DNA from 3 places in the Modestobacter sp. NPDC049651 genome. Region 3 is predicted to be linked to each of the others. Evidence: predicted binding sites of a transcription regulator. Region 3 holds the regulator's gene; each other region holds the start of a gene.

Region 1 (4,893 bases), on a different contig from region 3:
CACCGTGGCCGGCTACGCCTGGGACTTCGGTGACGGCACCACCGGCACCGGGGTGGCCCCGGCGCACAGCTACCGCGAGGCCGGCACCTACCAGGTCAAGCTCACGGTGACCGACGACAAGGGCGCCACCGGGACGACGACCGTGCCGGTGACCGTGGTCGCCAACCGCGCCCCGGTGGCCGTCTTCACGCCCACCGCGACGCTGCGCACCGTGGCCGTCGACGCCTCGGCCTCCGGGGACTCCGACGGCAAGGTCGCCTCGTGGGCCTGGGACTTCGGTGACGGCACGACCGGCACCGGTGTCACGGCCAACCACACGTACGACGAGGACGGCACGTACACCGTCGCCCTGACCGTCACCGACGACGCCGGCGCGACCAGCACGGTCCGCTCCGACGTCAGCGTGTGGGCCCCGGTCTCCGTGGCCACGGACGCCTTCGACCGGACCGTCGCCAACGGCCTGGGCACCGCCGACCTCGGCGGCGCGTGGACGATGTCCAACGGCACCACCCGCCAGTCGGTGACCCCGGGTGCGGCGAACCTCCGCCTGGACGCCGCCGGCAACCTGACCGCCTCGTACCTGGGCGGCGTCTCGCAGACCAGCGCGGACCTGCGGACCACGGTCGCCCTGTCGGCGGTGCCGACCGGGGGTGGCACCTCGGTGTACGTGGTCGGCCGCCGGGTGGGCAGCAACCAGGAGTACCGGACCCGGCTCCGCTTCCTGGTCAACGGCACCGTCGGCCTCACGATGACCAAGCTGACCGGCACGTCGACCGAGGCGTTCATCGGCAGCGAGGTGATCGTGCCGGGGCTCACCTACACCCCGGGCACGGCGCTGAAGCTGCGGGTGCAGGTGTCCGGCACCGGCACCACCCAGCTGGCGGCGACGGTGTGGGCCGACGGGCAGGCCGAGCCGGCCAGCCCGACGCTGACCCGCACCGACACCGAGGCGCTGCTGCAGACCCCGGGTGGGATCGGCCTGGCGGCCTACCTGTCCGGCAGTGCGACGGCCCCCGCGGTGGTGAGCTTCGGCCCCCTCGCGGTGACCAACGTCCGCTGATCGACGACGGGGCGCCCACCAGCCGGTGGGCGCCCCGTCCCGTTCGTCCCCCCCCTGCTCCCTGAACTCCTGGAGGACCGCATGACCCGGGCCCTGGGCGCACTCCTGCGCCGGCCGGCCACCGGCGCCGTCGCCGGTCAGGTGACCCAGGCGGTCGCCGGTCTGGTGCTCCAGGTCGCCGCCGCCCGCACCCTCGGCGCGGCCGGCCTGGCCGGGTTCTCCCTCGTCTACGGCGCCGTCGTGCTGGTGACGGCGCTGGCCAGCGGCATGGTCGGCGACTCGCTGACCGTGCTGGACCGGCACGCCCCGCGGGTGCGCGCCGGGCTGCACGTCTGGGAGGCGCTCGTCGCCAGCGGCGCGGGGGCCGCCGGGGCGCTGCTGGCCGGGCTCACCGGGCTGGTGTCGCCAGTGGTCGCCGTCGTCCTGGGCCTGGCGGTCACCGCCTTCGTGCTGGAGGACACCCTGCGCCGGCTGCTCATGGCGGCCGGGCGCTACTGGTCGCTGCCGGTCGTCGACGGCACCAGCCTGCTCGTCTCGCTGGCCGCGCTGGTCGCCTGCGCCGCCGGCGGCCCGCTGGGCCTGGGCAGCTTCCTGGTCGCGCTGCTCGCCGGTCAGCTGGCCGCCGGGGTCGTGGCCTGGCTGCTGGCCCCGGCCGGCGAGCGGCCGCGCGGTCCGTGGCGGGACCCCGACCTGAGCGCGGTGTTCGCGTTCGGCGTCTGGCGGGCCGCCGGGCAGGCGGTGCGCCCGGCGCTGCTGACCGCCCTGCGGCTGGTCGTCGTCGGCGTCGTCGGCGCGGCCGCCTACGGCCCGCTGGAGGCCGCCCGCGTCTACACGGCGCCGACCCTGGTGGTGGTCGCCGGGCTCGGGTCGTTCCTGCTGCCGCACTACGTCGCGCACCGCGACCGGGCGGCGTCCGCCTCGATCCGCGCCGCGGACCGGGCCGCGGCCGGGCTGGCCGCCGCGGTCGCCGTCATCACCGTCGGCGCGCTGCTGCTGCGCCCGGTGCTGGCGCCGCTGCTCACCGGCGGCGACTACCCGGTGCCGGCGCTCGCCGTGGCCGGCTGGGGCGCCTACGCGGTGACCGCGGCGTTCCTGCTGCCGTACTCCGGGGTGGCCACCGTGCACCGCCGCCAGGACCGGGTGCTCGCGCTGCGGCTGCTGGAGTTCGCGGCCCTGGGCCTGGTCGCGGTGCTCGTCGTCGGGGGGAGCGCGGCGGCGGAGTGGGCGCCGCTGGCGCTGGCCGCCGGCCCGCTGCTGGCCGCAGTGGCGGTGCGCCAGCTGGTGCTGCGCCCGCTCGCCCGCCGCGAGGCCGCTGTGCCGCCCGCCGTCCGCCGGGACGTCGTCCCCGCCTGAGACCTCTGCTCGCTTCCGCACGAGTGAGTGAGCAGTTGTCGTCGTTCCGCCCGGCGTGCCCCGCCGCGTCGCCGACCGCAACTGCTCACTCGACAGTGCCCGGGGGCTTCCGCCTCAGCGGGACGCCTCGGCGGCCGCGAGGCGGCGGCGTTCGCGGCGGAGGCTGACGACGTCCACGACGAAGAAGGCGACGCCGTAGGCGACCCAGCTGAGCCACTCGGTGACCGGGCGGCCCCGGACGACGCCCAGCAGGAGGACGACAACCGTGGTCTGCAGCAGGGCGACGAGCGCCGCGCCCAGGACTGGCCGCTGCCAGAGGAACTGCAGGTGCTGCCGCACGGCCGCGATCATGGCAGAACCGCCGTCACCGCTGACTACTCGAGAGCTCCCTCCCGCTTTCTCGCGACAAACCGGAGAGTCGGCTGATTGACCGGTTGACCTGGGGATTCACCTGGTGGGGGTGGTCGCCGTCCGATAGACTTCGTACACACGTTCGAAGTCGTCGGGAGGTGCCGTGCACGCACTACTGGCGTTGCTCGGTGACCTCTCGCGGCAGGAGCTGCACGGGCTGACCGATGAAGAGTCGTTGGACCGGACGGCGTTGCTGGTGGCGGCGGGGAACATGGTCGCCGCGGAGCTGACCCGCACCGTGCGGCACGCGGAGACCACGCAGGCGCCCGAGCGCGACGGGCTGACGTCGATGCGGTCGTGGCTGGTCGGGCACCAGCGGGTGTCGGCGAACGACGCGTCGAAGCTGATGCGGGCCGGGCGCACGCTGCCGTCCTTCCCGCTGGTCGCAGCGGGCTTTGCGGCGGGTGAGATCACGGCGGCGCAGGTGGACGTGATCGCCGACGCAGTGGGGCCGAAGGAGATCGCCGCTGCCGCGGCACAGGGCATCGAGTTGGCCGGATTCGACGAGGCATGGGCGCGGGTGGCGCGCGAGTGCTCCCATGACTCGCTGAAGGTCGCGGTGCAGGCGTTCCAGGCTGCGTTGGACCCCGACGGGCCGGAGCCTGATCCGACCGAGGCGCGGTCGTTGCGGATCGTCAAGCACGCCGATGGCAGCACGACCGGTCGGTGGGACCTCGACGCGGTGGCCAGCGAGAAGGTGCAGGCTGCGATCGAGTCGCAGGTGCAGGCCGACCGCCCGAAGGGTGACACCCGCACCCGCGTGCAGCAGCAGGCCGATGCGTTGGTGCAGATCGCCGACAACCAGCTCGCGTCGGGTCAGTTGCCGATCCTGCGTGGGGAGAAGCCGCACGTCGTCGTGCAGCTGGCCCTGGAGGACCTCATCGATCCGGCGACCGGTGCGCAGACCGCGAGCATGGGGTTCGGGGCGCAGATCTCTGCCGCGCGGGCCCGGTGGCTGGCCTGCGACGCGGTGGTCTCCCGGGTGGTCATGGGTCCGGACGGGACGCCGCTGGACTACGGACGCAAGCACCGCATCGTCCCCGCACCTCTCCGCCGCGCGGTCGTCGCGAGAGACAAGAACTGCGTGTTCGCCGGCTGCGGCGCACCGCACTGGTGGGCCGACGTCCACCACCTCGTCCATTGGATCAACGGCGGCGAGACCTCGCTCAAGAACTCAGCACTCTTGTGCGAACGACACCACACCAAGGTGCACCACGGGTTCTCAGTCGTTCGAGATCCCGGCGGCCGATGGCGCACCTACCGGCCCGACGGCACCGAGATACTCATCGGACCCCTGCTCAGCTAGCGACCTCGCGACGCCGCGTCCGTCAGCGCACCGTCCGGTAGCGGAAGTACTGCATCTGCCGGAAGGCGCGCGTCTCGACGAGCTCGAGGCCGACCCGCTCCTGGTGCTGCGGGAAGAAGGGGATGCCGCCGCCGACCAGCACCGGGCTGACCTTGGGCCGGTACTCGTCGATCAGGCCCAGCTCGGCCGCCGCCGCGGCCAGCGTCGCCCCGCCGATCGCGATCTCGCCGTCCCCGGGCTCGGCGCGCAACCGCGCGACCTCCTCGGCCAGGCCGTCGGTGGCCAGCCGGGTGTTGGTGCCCTGCACCTCGGTCAGCGTGGTCGAGAAGACGACCTTCGGCAGGCGCGTCCAGAGGTCGGTCCACTCGAGCTCGGCGTCGTCGAACGACCGCGGGTCGGTGGTCTCCCAGTAGAGCATCGTCTCGTAGAGCCGCCGCCCCATCAGGTGGACGCCGACCGCACGGATCTGGTCGATGGCGAAGCGGAAGACCTCCTCGTCGGGCGCACCCCAGTCGAAGCTGCCGTCCGGGCCGACGATGTAGCCGTCGAGCGTGGTGCCCATCGAGTAGGTGACGCTGCGCATGGAGAGCTCCTCAGGAGGTGGGTTCGGCGTTGGGACCGTCGCCCGCGGGTGAACTCATCGACCAGAGCCGCCCGGCGGTCCACGCGACCGCCGCACGGTCATGGCTCAGGGACGGTCGCTGCGCAGGCACCGCCGCATCCTCCGCGTACGACGCCCCGCACGGGGCATCCTCGTCACCGT
Region 2 (4,893 bases), on a different contig from region 3:
CCGGGGTCCTGGGCTCGCGGTACCAGCGCGTCGACACGAACTTCTTCGCCGGCCAGGTGCAGACCGGGTGCGGTGCCGCCGACAGCGGGGTCGGGCCGTTCTACTGCCCGGCGGACCAGCGGGTCTACATCGACCTGAGCTTCTACGACGAGCTCACCAACCGGTTCGGTGCGGAAGGAGGCCTGTTCGTCGACGCCTACGTGCTCGCGCACGAGTACGGCCACCACGTGCAGAACCTGCTCGGCACCAACAGCCGCGTGCAGCCCGGCGACAGCGGCCCGACCAGCGGGAGCGTGCGGCTCGAGCTGCAGGCCGACTGCTACGCGGGCACCTGGGCCAACCACGCGGAGACCGTTCCCGACGAGTCCGGGCAGCCGCTGATCGCCGACATCAACGACGACGACATCAACCGGGCCCTGGACGCCGCCGGCCGGATCGGCGACGACTTCATCCAGGAGAACCTGGGCAGCGGCCGTGCCGACCCGGGGTCGTACACCCACGGCACGTCGGAGCAGCGGCAGAAGTGGTTCCGCACCGGCTACACGACCGGCGACCCCCGGCAGTGCGACACGTTCGCGACCAGCGACCTCGGCTGACGCGCTGGCGCAGGCTCCCGCGCACGGGGCCGTGGTCGATCAAGCGCAGCACATGCCGGCAGTGACGTGGCAAGCGTCACGGCACCGAGGGCGGCCTACGTCGCGCCCCCGCCTGTCCCTGAGCGGCCCACTATGAGACAGGTCAAGGCGCGGTGGCGATGGACACCGGCCCGGTGACCTATCGTCTCCGCGGGTGACCGACGTGAGCGGCCTGATCGCAACGCTGGAGCACTACCTCGGTGGGGTTCTACGCACCGCCGAAGACCGTCGACGGGCATACGACCTCGCTGTGGCGAACGTCCACGCTCCGGTGCAACGCGCCCTGGAAGACGTCGGGTCAGTCACCGTGTCGACTGATGAGGACATCGGCGACATTTCGTGCATCTACGAGGTCGATGGGCCTGGCCCCGAGGCTGCGATGGTCTTCATCTCGACGGTGTTGCCTTACGCGGCGGTGATCCTCACCCACACGCGCCGATACAGCCGGTTCGGGTCGATGAAGGAGGTGGGGTGGCCGGCGTCCGTCGTTTCATGCTTGACGGAGCGCGGCTTTCTGGTCCTCCCCGACGAGGCGTGTCGGGCGAAACGACCGAATCCTCGTTGGCCAGACGGGCCGATACCCTCTTACTTCGAGGACTTGTTCGAGGACGAGTTCGGCCCGCCGGAAGACTGGTTCTGGGTGGGTGACCCCGAGCTCGCGGACGAGTTGGGCGAGCGTCCCTAAAGCCGCCATCAGGGACAACGACAGCCCGCTGGCCGCGGTCTGCAGAGCGCGGGGGCTGCAAGGGCGCGGATGCCACACCTGTCGCCTGCCCCTGCGGGGGCGCTCAGTACCGCGGCGAGCCCAAGGCGCGAAGGCACGGCCGAGCCGGGGATGGGCTGGCACGTGCGTCAGTTGATGAGCGGGCCGATGAGGATCTCGGTGCCGTCGGGCCGGTAGGTGTGCCATCGGCCGTCCGGTTGTCGTTCGACCCGGAATCCGTGGTGCACCTTGGTGTGGTGCCGTTCGCACAGCAACGCTGAGTTCTTGAGTGATGTCTCGCCGCCGTTGATCCAGTGGACCAGGTGGTGGACGTCGGCCCACCAGTGCGGCGCCCCGCACCCGGCGAACACGCAGTTCTTGTCTCTCGCGACGACTGCTCTTCGCAGTCCCGCCGGGACGATGCGGTGTTTGCGCCCGTAGTCCAACGGGGTGCCGTCGGGCCCCATGACCACCCGGGAGACCACCGCATCGCAGGCCAGCCATCGGGCCCGCGCGGCGGAGATCTGTGCTCCGAACCCCATGGTTGCGGTCTGCGCGCCGGTTGCCGGGTCGATCAAGTCCTCCAGCTGCACCTGGACCACGACGTGCGGCTTCTCGCTGCGCAGGATCGGCAGCTGACCGGCGGCGAGCTGGTTGTCGGCGATCTGTACCAACGCATCCGCCTGCTGCTGCGCCCGGGTACGGGTGTCCCCCCTGGGCCGGTCGGCCTGCACCTGCGACTCCAGCGCGGCTTGCACCTTCTCGCTGGCCACCGCGTCGAGGTCCCACCGGCCAGTGGTCGACCCATCGGCGTGCTTGACGATCCGCAATGACCGCACCTCGGTCGGATCCGGCTCCGGCCCGTCCGGGTCCAGCGCCGCGGCGAACGCCTGCACCGCGAGCTTCATCGCGTCGTGCGAGGACTCGCGCGCCACCCGCGCCCAGGCCTCGTCGAACCCGGCCAGGTCGATGCCCTGCTCGGCGGCGGCAGCGATCTCCTCCGGGCCCACCGCGTCGGCGATCACGTCCACCTGCGCCGCGGTGATCGACCCGTCCGCGAACCCCGCTGCGACCAGCGGGAAGTGCGGCAACGTGCGACCAGCCCGCATCAGCTTCGACGCGTCGTTGGCCGACACCCGCTGGTGCCCGATCAGCCACGACCGCATCGACTTCAGCCCGTCCCGCTCCGGCGCCTGGATGCACTCGGCATGCCGGACCCGGCGGGCGATCTGCGCGTCCAACCGGTTCCGCGCCGTGATCAGTTCCGCCACCGAATCCAGCGTCTCGGCGTCCGCCATGCCCTCGACGTCCTCAGCCACGAGCTCGTCGAGAGCCGACTGCAATCCGCTCACGACACCTCCCGAAGCCTTCGAACGTGTGTACGAAGTCTAACGAAAGACGGGACACCTCACCAGGCGAATCCCCAGGTCAAAGGCCAATTGGTCGGCCGTGGTCGTTGGCGGAGGATTTCTGAGGCGGCCACGGGTGGAGTGGGCAGTTGCGGGCGGGAAGCAGTTACGGCCCGGCCGGGTTGGCCGTGACCATGACGACCATCGGACTCATCGGCGCGGGCAACATCGGCACCGCCATCGCCCGCACCGCGCTCACCGCCGGCTACGACGTGGTGATCAGCAACAGCCGCGGCCCGGAGACCCTGCAGGAGAAGGTCGCCGAGCTGGCCGGTCCGGACGGCGCACCCGGCTCGGTCCGTGCGGCCACCGCAGAGGAGGCGGCCGCGGCGGCCGACCTCGCCGTCGTCACCATCCCGCTGAAGGCGGTCGACCAGGTGCCGGTCGAGCCGCTCGCCGGCAAGGTCGTGATCGACACGAACAACTACTACCCGCAGCGCGACGGCCAGATCGCCGAGCTGGACGACGAGAGCACCACCACCGCCGAGCTCCTGCAGCGCCACCTGCCCACCTCCAAGGTGGTCAAGGCGTTCAACCACATCGGCGCCCAGGACATCGTCGACGAGGGCACCCCGGCCGGCACCCCGCAGCGGCGGGCGCTGGCGATCGCCGGGGACGACTCTGACGCCCGGGCGCAGGTGGCCGGCTTCATCGACCAGATCGGCTTCGACGTGGTCGACCTCGGCCCGCTCGCCGAGGGCTGGCGGATCCAGCGCGACACCCCGGGCTACGGCACCCCGGACGACGCCGAGCAGCTGCGCGCCCACACCGCCGCGGCGAAGCGCTACCGCGACATGTGACCGGTCGGCCCGGGCCGGCAGCTCGCCGGCCCGGGCACCGGCTCAGCCGACCGGCGCCGCCGCGTCGTCGGCCTCGATCTGCGCGTTCCACTCCCGCTTGCCGGCCTGCCACCCGTCCTCGGTGTCCCCACGCCGCCAGTAGCCGGAGATCGAGGTGAACTCCGGGGTCAGCCCGCGCACCGCGCGCAGGTGGCGCCGCAGGTCGCGCACGAACACCGCCTCACCGTGCACGAACAGGTGCCCCTGCCCACCGGGCAGCGTCGCGGCGGTGACGGCCTCGACCAGCGCCTCGCCCGGCGGCCGGCCGTTCCGGTGCACCCACACCAGCTCCGCGGACGCCGGCAGCTGCAGGTCGGACTGCTCCTCCGACCGGTCGGCCACCTCGACGACGACCAGCGCGGGCACGCCGTCCGGCAGCCGCGGGAGCGACGCCGCGATCGCCGGCAGTGCGCTCTCGTCGCCCACCAGCAGGTGCCACTCGGCGTCCGGGTGCGGCGCGTAGGCACCGCCGGGGCCCATCAGCTGGATCCGGTCGCCGGGCTGCGCGGCCGCTGCCCACGGCCCGGCCAGTCCCTCGTCGCCGTGGTACACGAAGTCGACGGTCAGCTCACCGGCGTCGGCGTCCCACTCCCGCACGGTGTAGGTCCGGGTGACCGGCCAGAGCTCGGGCCCGTGCTCCTCGCGCACCTGCTCGACGTCGTAGGGGACGGCGTACGGAGCTCCGGCCGGCGGGAACAGCAGCTTCACGTAGTGGTCGGTGAACTCCCCCGCGGCGAACCCGGTCAGCCCCTCACCACCGAGCACGACCCGGATCATGTGCGGCGTCACCCGCGAGGTGCGCACCACCTCGCCGACCCGGGGGGCCCGCTTGCGCCGCGGCCGCTCGCCCGTCGCGCTGGTCATGCGTCCTCCTCCACGAAGGCAAGGGTTGCCTTACTCGCGCGAAGGCTACGCCTGCGTCCCGGGGAAGATCCGGAACTCTCCGTTTACGCCGTAACTGACAGCGGGTAGTTGCTGCACCAGCGGACGGCGTTCCACCCAGACCCGGTGGAACTCCCCCGAGCGTGAGCGACCTGGGCACCACCGCGTGCCCCACTGCCGCCCCCCACACCGGTCTCCACCAACGGCCGACCTCGGCCGGCGATGGGTCGTACCCACCGTGCGGGCGGGGGTCGCCTGGGGCACGGATGCCCTGAACAGCTGCACCTGCACACCCCGACGCACGAAGGAGAGGAAACGATGACCCACTCCATCGACACCCCGACCCAGTCGCCACCGACCTCCGGCGCCACTGCTGGCACCACGGGCACCCCGTCGACCACCGACGTGGCGAAGGACGAGGCCCG
Region 3 (4,893 bases):
GAGATGTCCATCGCGGTGATGACCAGCTCGACGGCCTTCACGAAGTTCTTGGCGTCGAACCGGCCGTCGTCCTTGAGGAACTTCATGAGGTTCAGCGACGCCAGGTTGCACGAGCTGTTGTCCAGGCTCATGTACTCCGAGCAAGGGTTGGACGCGTTGATCCGCCCGGTCTCGGGGTTCGTGTGCCAGTCGTTGATCGTGTCGTCGTACTGGATGCCCGGGTCGGCGCACTCCCAGGCGGCCTGGGTGACCTTGCGGAACAGCTCACGGGCGTCGACGGTCTCGATCACCGAGCCGTCGAGGCGGGCGCGCAGGCCGAACTCGGTGCCCTCCTCGACCGCGCGCATGAACTCGTCGTTCACGCGGACCGAGTTGTTGGCGTTCTGGTACTGGACGCTGGTGATGTCCTTGCCGCCCAGGTCCATGTCGAACCCGGCGTCGCGCAGCGCGCGGATCTTGTTCTCCTCGCGCGCCTTGGTCTCGATGAACTCCTCGATGTCCGGGTGGTCGATGTCGAGGACGACCATCTTGGCCGCGCGGCGGGTGGCGCCACCGGACTTGATGGTCCCGGCGGAGGCGTCGGCACCGCGCATGAAGGAGACCGGGCCGGAGGCGGTGCCACCGGAGCCGCGGAGCAGCTCCTTGGAGGAGCGGATGCGGGAGAGGTTCAGGCCGGCGCCCGAGCCGCCCTTGAAGATCAGGCCCTCTTCGCGGTACCAGTTCAGGATCGAGTCCATCGAGTCGTCGACGGCGAGGATGAAGCAGGCGCTGACCTGCTGCGGCGACGCGGTGCCGACGTTGAACCAGACGGGCGAGTTGAAGCTGAAGTACTGGTGCAGCAGCATCCAGGTCAGCTCCTGCTCGAACACCTCGGCGTCGCCCTCGGAGGCGAAGTAGCCGTTCTCGCGCCCGGCCTCGCCGTAGGTGAGCACCACCCGGTCGATGAGCTGCCGCAGGCTGGTCTCGCGCTGCGGGGTGCCGACCGCGCCACGGAAGTACTTCGTGGTGACGATGTTGGTGGCGTTGATGCTCCACTCGGCGGGGAACTCCACACCGCGCTGCTCGAAGTTGATCGAGCCGTCCCGCCAGTTGGTCATGACGACGTCGCGGCGCTCCCAGACGACCTCGTCGTACGGGTGCACCCCGGCGGTCGTGAAGACGCGCTTGACCTTCAGGCCCTTCCCCCGGGCAGGCGCCTTGCCGCCGCGACGCGCACGGGTGGCGGTGAGACGGTCTTCGGTCTCGGTCATGAGTGGTGGATCTCCCTCGTGGGCTGCAGCGGGGGAAGCGCCGCGGTGGGTGTGCCTGACTGGTGTAGCGGGTGGTGCTGACAGTTCTGCGGTGCTGGCGTGCTGGTGCTGCGGATCAGGGGGAGGCGGCGCTGCCTCCGGAGGCGGACGGGTTCCGCCCCCCTCCCCGCCGGCGCGGGGCCGGCACGTCGGGCTGCATGCCCGGCAGCGGCGGGGTGCCGGCGGTGAGGTGCCGGGCCCGCAGCTCGCTGATCTCCTTCTCGAAGTCCTCGATGGAGTCGAAGGCGCGGTAGACGCTCGCGAAGCGCAGGTAGGCGACCTCGTCGAGCTCGCGCAGCGGCCGCAGGATCGCCAGCCCGACCTCGTGGGCGGGCACCTCGGCGGCGCCGCTGGCCCGGATGGCGTCCTCGACCTGCTGGGCCAGCTGCTGGAGCTGGTCCTCCTCGACCGGCCGGCCCTGGCAGGCGCGGCGCACGCCGGCCACCACCTTGGAGCGGTTGAACGGCTCGGTCACCCCGCTGCGCTTGACGACGGCGAGCACGGCCTCCTCGACCGTGGTGAACCGGCGGCCGCAGCCGGGGCACGACCGGCGCCGGCGTGTGGTGGCGCCGTCGTCGATCTCCCGGGAGTCGACGACGCGGCTGTCCGGGTTGTGGCAGAAGGGGCAGCGCACGCCGAGCTCCTCTCGTCAGGGTGTCGCGCCCGCCTGCCGAGGACCCCGGGGAGGGCGGACGACGGTGGGCCGGCGGACCGCTCCTGTGGACTGCCCCGGGGACATCCGGTGGATGCGGCGGGGAGAACGTGTGGAGCGGGTGTGGATGTCTTACAGCCGTGTAAGCACTAGATGTTGTGGTGGAACCGTAAGCGAACCCCCATAGAGGGTGCAAGCCCGACGCGGCGTGTCCTGTTCCACTGGTGCACGACCGACCCGCGGGCCCCCACCGGCCCCACCCGTCGCGCCGCAACAGGCAGGTGCTGACGAGCCGTCAGGGCCCCGCTCGGCAGGACTCGCACACGCACTCGGAGAACGACAGGCGAGCACGCGACGCCGACCGCAGGGGGCGGACCGGAGCGGCGGGTGGGGTTCCCGGGCGGTGGTGGCACGCCCGGTGGTCGAGCGACCGGGGTCAGGGCAGGCGGAGGACCTGACCGGCCTGCACCTGACCGCCGGTCAGGTGGTTGAGGCCGGCGATCGCGTCGACCACCGAGCGGCGCTCCTCGTGCGGGGCGACGTCGCCGGCGATCGACCACAACGTGTCGCCCGGCTCCACGACGACGGTGGCGGAGCCGGCCAGGCGGAGCCCGCCGTCGCCCTCGCCCAGCAGCATGCCCGCGGCCACGGCGGCGATCGCCAGGCCGATGACGACCAGCAACGTGCCGAGCACGCGCCGACCCCGCCGGGTCAGCCGCAGCGGCGCGGGCGCACCGACGGCCCACTCCCCCGGCGCGCCGGCGACGACCGGGCGGCGCCCCCCGCGGACCGCACGCCCGCCCGGCACCGCGTCGGCGCCGACGCGACGCCGGCCCGGACGGGCGGCGCCGCGGCGACCGGCCGGGCCCACCGGCTGCGGACCGCGGCCGGCACCCGCCCCGGGGCGCCCGACCACCGACGGCCGGAGGGTGCGGCCGTCGGCCGGGCTCGTCGCGGTCTGCTGCACGCGGTGCTGCACGGTGGCCATCGCACGTACTCCTCGTCTCGGCTGGGTGCCGGGTTCCTGCTCGTCTCAGGACGCCCCTCCGACCGGCCGGTCAGCGGACCGAACCGACCCGGAAGTCGAACGCCTGTTCGAATCGAACGTCTGTGCGATGTCTACCGCAGGCCGCCGACAAAAACACCCCCGACACGGCAACGTCTTCGAACGTGTGTTTGAACGATCGGGCCGGGACCGCTACCGTGACCTCGACACCCGGGCGCCCCCGCCCGCGGCCGCTCGCGTCGGGCTCCGCTCCCGTCAGGCCGTGGCACGGGCGGCGACCGGAGCGGCGAGCAGGACCCGGGGCCGGCCGACGGGCCCGGGGACACGTGGTTGCGGGGGCCCGCAACCGGCGAGGAGGAGACATGGCCGTCGACAGCCGGACCCCAGGCGGCACCTCACGCCGACGCGCGGCGTCCCAGCCTGAGGGCGAAGCCACCACCGCGGGCGCTGCGGTGCGCGAGTTCCCCGACCGCGGCGAGGCCGGCGACGGGCTCACCCAGCGGCAGCGCCGGGTGCTCGAGGTCATCCGCGACTCGATCGAGCGCCGGGGCTACCCGCCCTCGGTCCGGGAGATCGGCGAGGCCGTCGGCCTGTCCTCGGCCTCCTCGGTCGCCCACCAGCTGTCGGTGCTGCAGCGCAAGGGCTGGCTGCGTCGCGACCCCAACCGCCCCCGGGCGCTCGACGTCCGGATGCCCGGTGACGGTTCCGGTGCCGCCGAGGCGTCCCCCACGGCGCTCGCCGCCGGCAGCCCGACCTCCGGGGTCGACGAGGCGCAGGCCCCCGCGCCCACCTACGTGCCGCTGGTCGGGCGGATCGCCGCCGGCGGGCCGGTGCTCGCCGAGCAGGCGGTCGAGGACGTCTTCCCGCTCCCCCGAGAGCTGGTCGGCGAGGGCACGCTGTTCATGCTCAAGGTCACCGGGGACTCGATGGTCGAGGCGGCGATCTGCGACGGCGACTGGGTCGTGGTGCGGCAGCAGCCCACCGCGGAGAACGGCGAGATCGTCGCGGCGATGATCGACGGCGAGGCCACCGTGAAGACCTACAAGCGGCGCGACGGCCACGTCTGGCTCATGCCGCACAACCCGGCCTACGAGCCGATCCCCGGTGACGACGCGACCGTGCTCGGCCGGGTCGTCACCGTCCTCCGCCGCGTCTGACGACGGATCCCGTCGCGGGGGCCCGCGCCCGTTCGGCGCGGGCCCCGGAGCGGAGACCCGCGAGGGTCAGGGCTCCGGAGCGGCCGTCCTCCGGCGACGGAGGCGGCTCCCCGCCCAGACCACCACCGCGGCGAGCACCGCGGCGATGACCGCGGCCGGCACCCACGGGGCCGGGTCCGAGGACGGGCTCTCCGCGGCCGCGCCCTTCGCCGCCGCCGACTGCCCCGCCGGCGGGGCGATCGGCGCCTGCGCCGGCAGCACGGTCACCGCGGCCGGCAGCCCCTCGCTGGAGACCACCAGGTCGCGGTTGTTCTCCCCGAAGGTGATCGCCTCACCCTGCGGCGAGTCCGGCAGCGCCACCCGGGTCGGGGTGCCCTGCAGTGCGCCGGCGACGTCCGAGCCCTCCAGCGGCCAGACGTAGGCGTCGGTGTACGTGCGCAGCGCGATGAGCGCCCCGTCGGCGGAGACCGCGCCGCCGGTCACCAGCAGCTGTCCGGCGCGGCCCACCGGGCCGCCGGGCGTGCCGGTGAGGGTGAACCCGAGGTCGGCGACCTTGCTCATCGGCACGGTGGCGCCGTCGGTGAGCGGGGCGTCGGGCCGGTAGACCGAGCTGGCGCCGAGCACCTCCTTGGTCACCAGGTACGGCGTGCCGTCAGGAGCGAGCAGCAGGGCCTCGGCGTCGTGCGGACCGTCGGGGTAGGTCATCCGGGTGACCGCGGTCGTGCCGTCGGGGTGCAGCGCGATCATGGCGACCGTCGCGCGCTGTGCCCGGTTGTCCCCGGCGTCCTC

The links. The regulator LexA, encoded in region 3, represses DNA repair genes until DNA is damaged. The targets are predictions, from matches to a motif close to TCGAACANNTGTTCGA.
Region 1: a site for LexA is predicted at 2,895-2,910, ahead of AB0J00_RS17270 (DUF222 domain-containing protein). Genes of this name have one in related genera too.
Region 2: a site for LexA is predicted at 2,708-2,723, ahead of AB0J00_RS09570 (DUF222 domain-containing protein). Genes of this name have one in related genera too.

Annotation. Positions count from the first base shown of each region.
Region 1 covers NZ_JBFAOG010000014.1:37,073-41,965, reverse strand. The annotation lists gene AB0J00_RS17285 (PKD domain-containing protein) at 1-1,060, shown strand, start outside; gene AB0J00_RS17280 (hypothetical protein) at 1,142-2,413, shown strand; gene AB0J00_RS17275 (hypothetical protein) at 2,528-2,752, opposite strand; gene AB0J00_RS17270 (DUF222 domain-containing protein) at 2,946-4,130, shown strand; gene AB0J00_RS17265 (dihydrofolate reductase family protein) at 4,153-4,713, opposite strand.
Region 2 covers NZ_JBFAOG010000005.1:116,994-121,886, forward strand. The annotation lists gene AB0J00_RS09560 (neutral zinc metallopeptidase) at 1-596, shown strand, start outside; gene AB0J00_RS09565 (hypothetical protein) at 790-1,320, shown strand; gene AB0J00_RS09570 (DUF222 domain-containing protein) at 1,488-2,690, opposite strand; gene AB0J00_RS09575 (NAD(P)-binding domain-containing protein) at 2,870-3,547, shown strand; gene AB0J00_RS09580 (siderophore-interacting protein) at 3,590-4,450, opposite strand; gene AB0J00_RS09585 (hypothetical protein) at 4,787-4,893, shown strand, end outside.
Region 3 covers NZ_JBFAOG010000018.1:59,439-64,331, reverse strand. The annotation lists gene AB0J00_RS19360 (vitamin B12-dependent ribonucleotide reductase) at 1-1,250, opposite strand, end outside; gene nrdR (transcriptional regulator NrdR) at 1,366-1,923, opposite strand; gene AB0J00_RS19350 (LysM peptidoglycan-binding domain-containing protein) at 2,378-2,929, opposite strand; gene lexA (transcriptional repressor LexA) at 3,400-4,104, shown strand; gene AB0J00_RS19340 (hypothetical protein) at 4,171-4,893, opposite strand, start outside.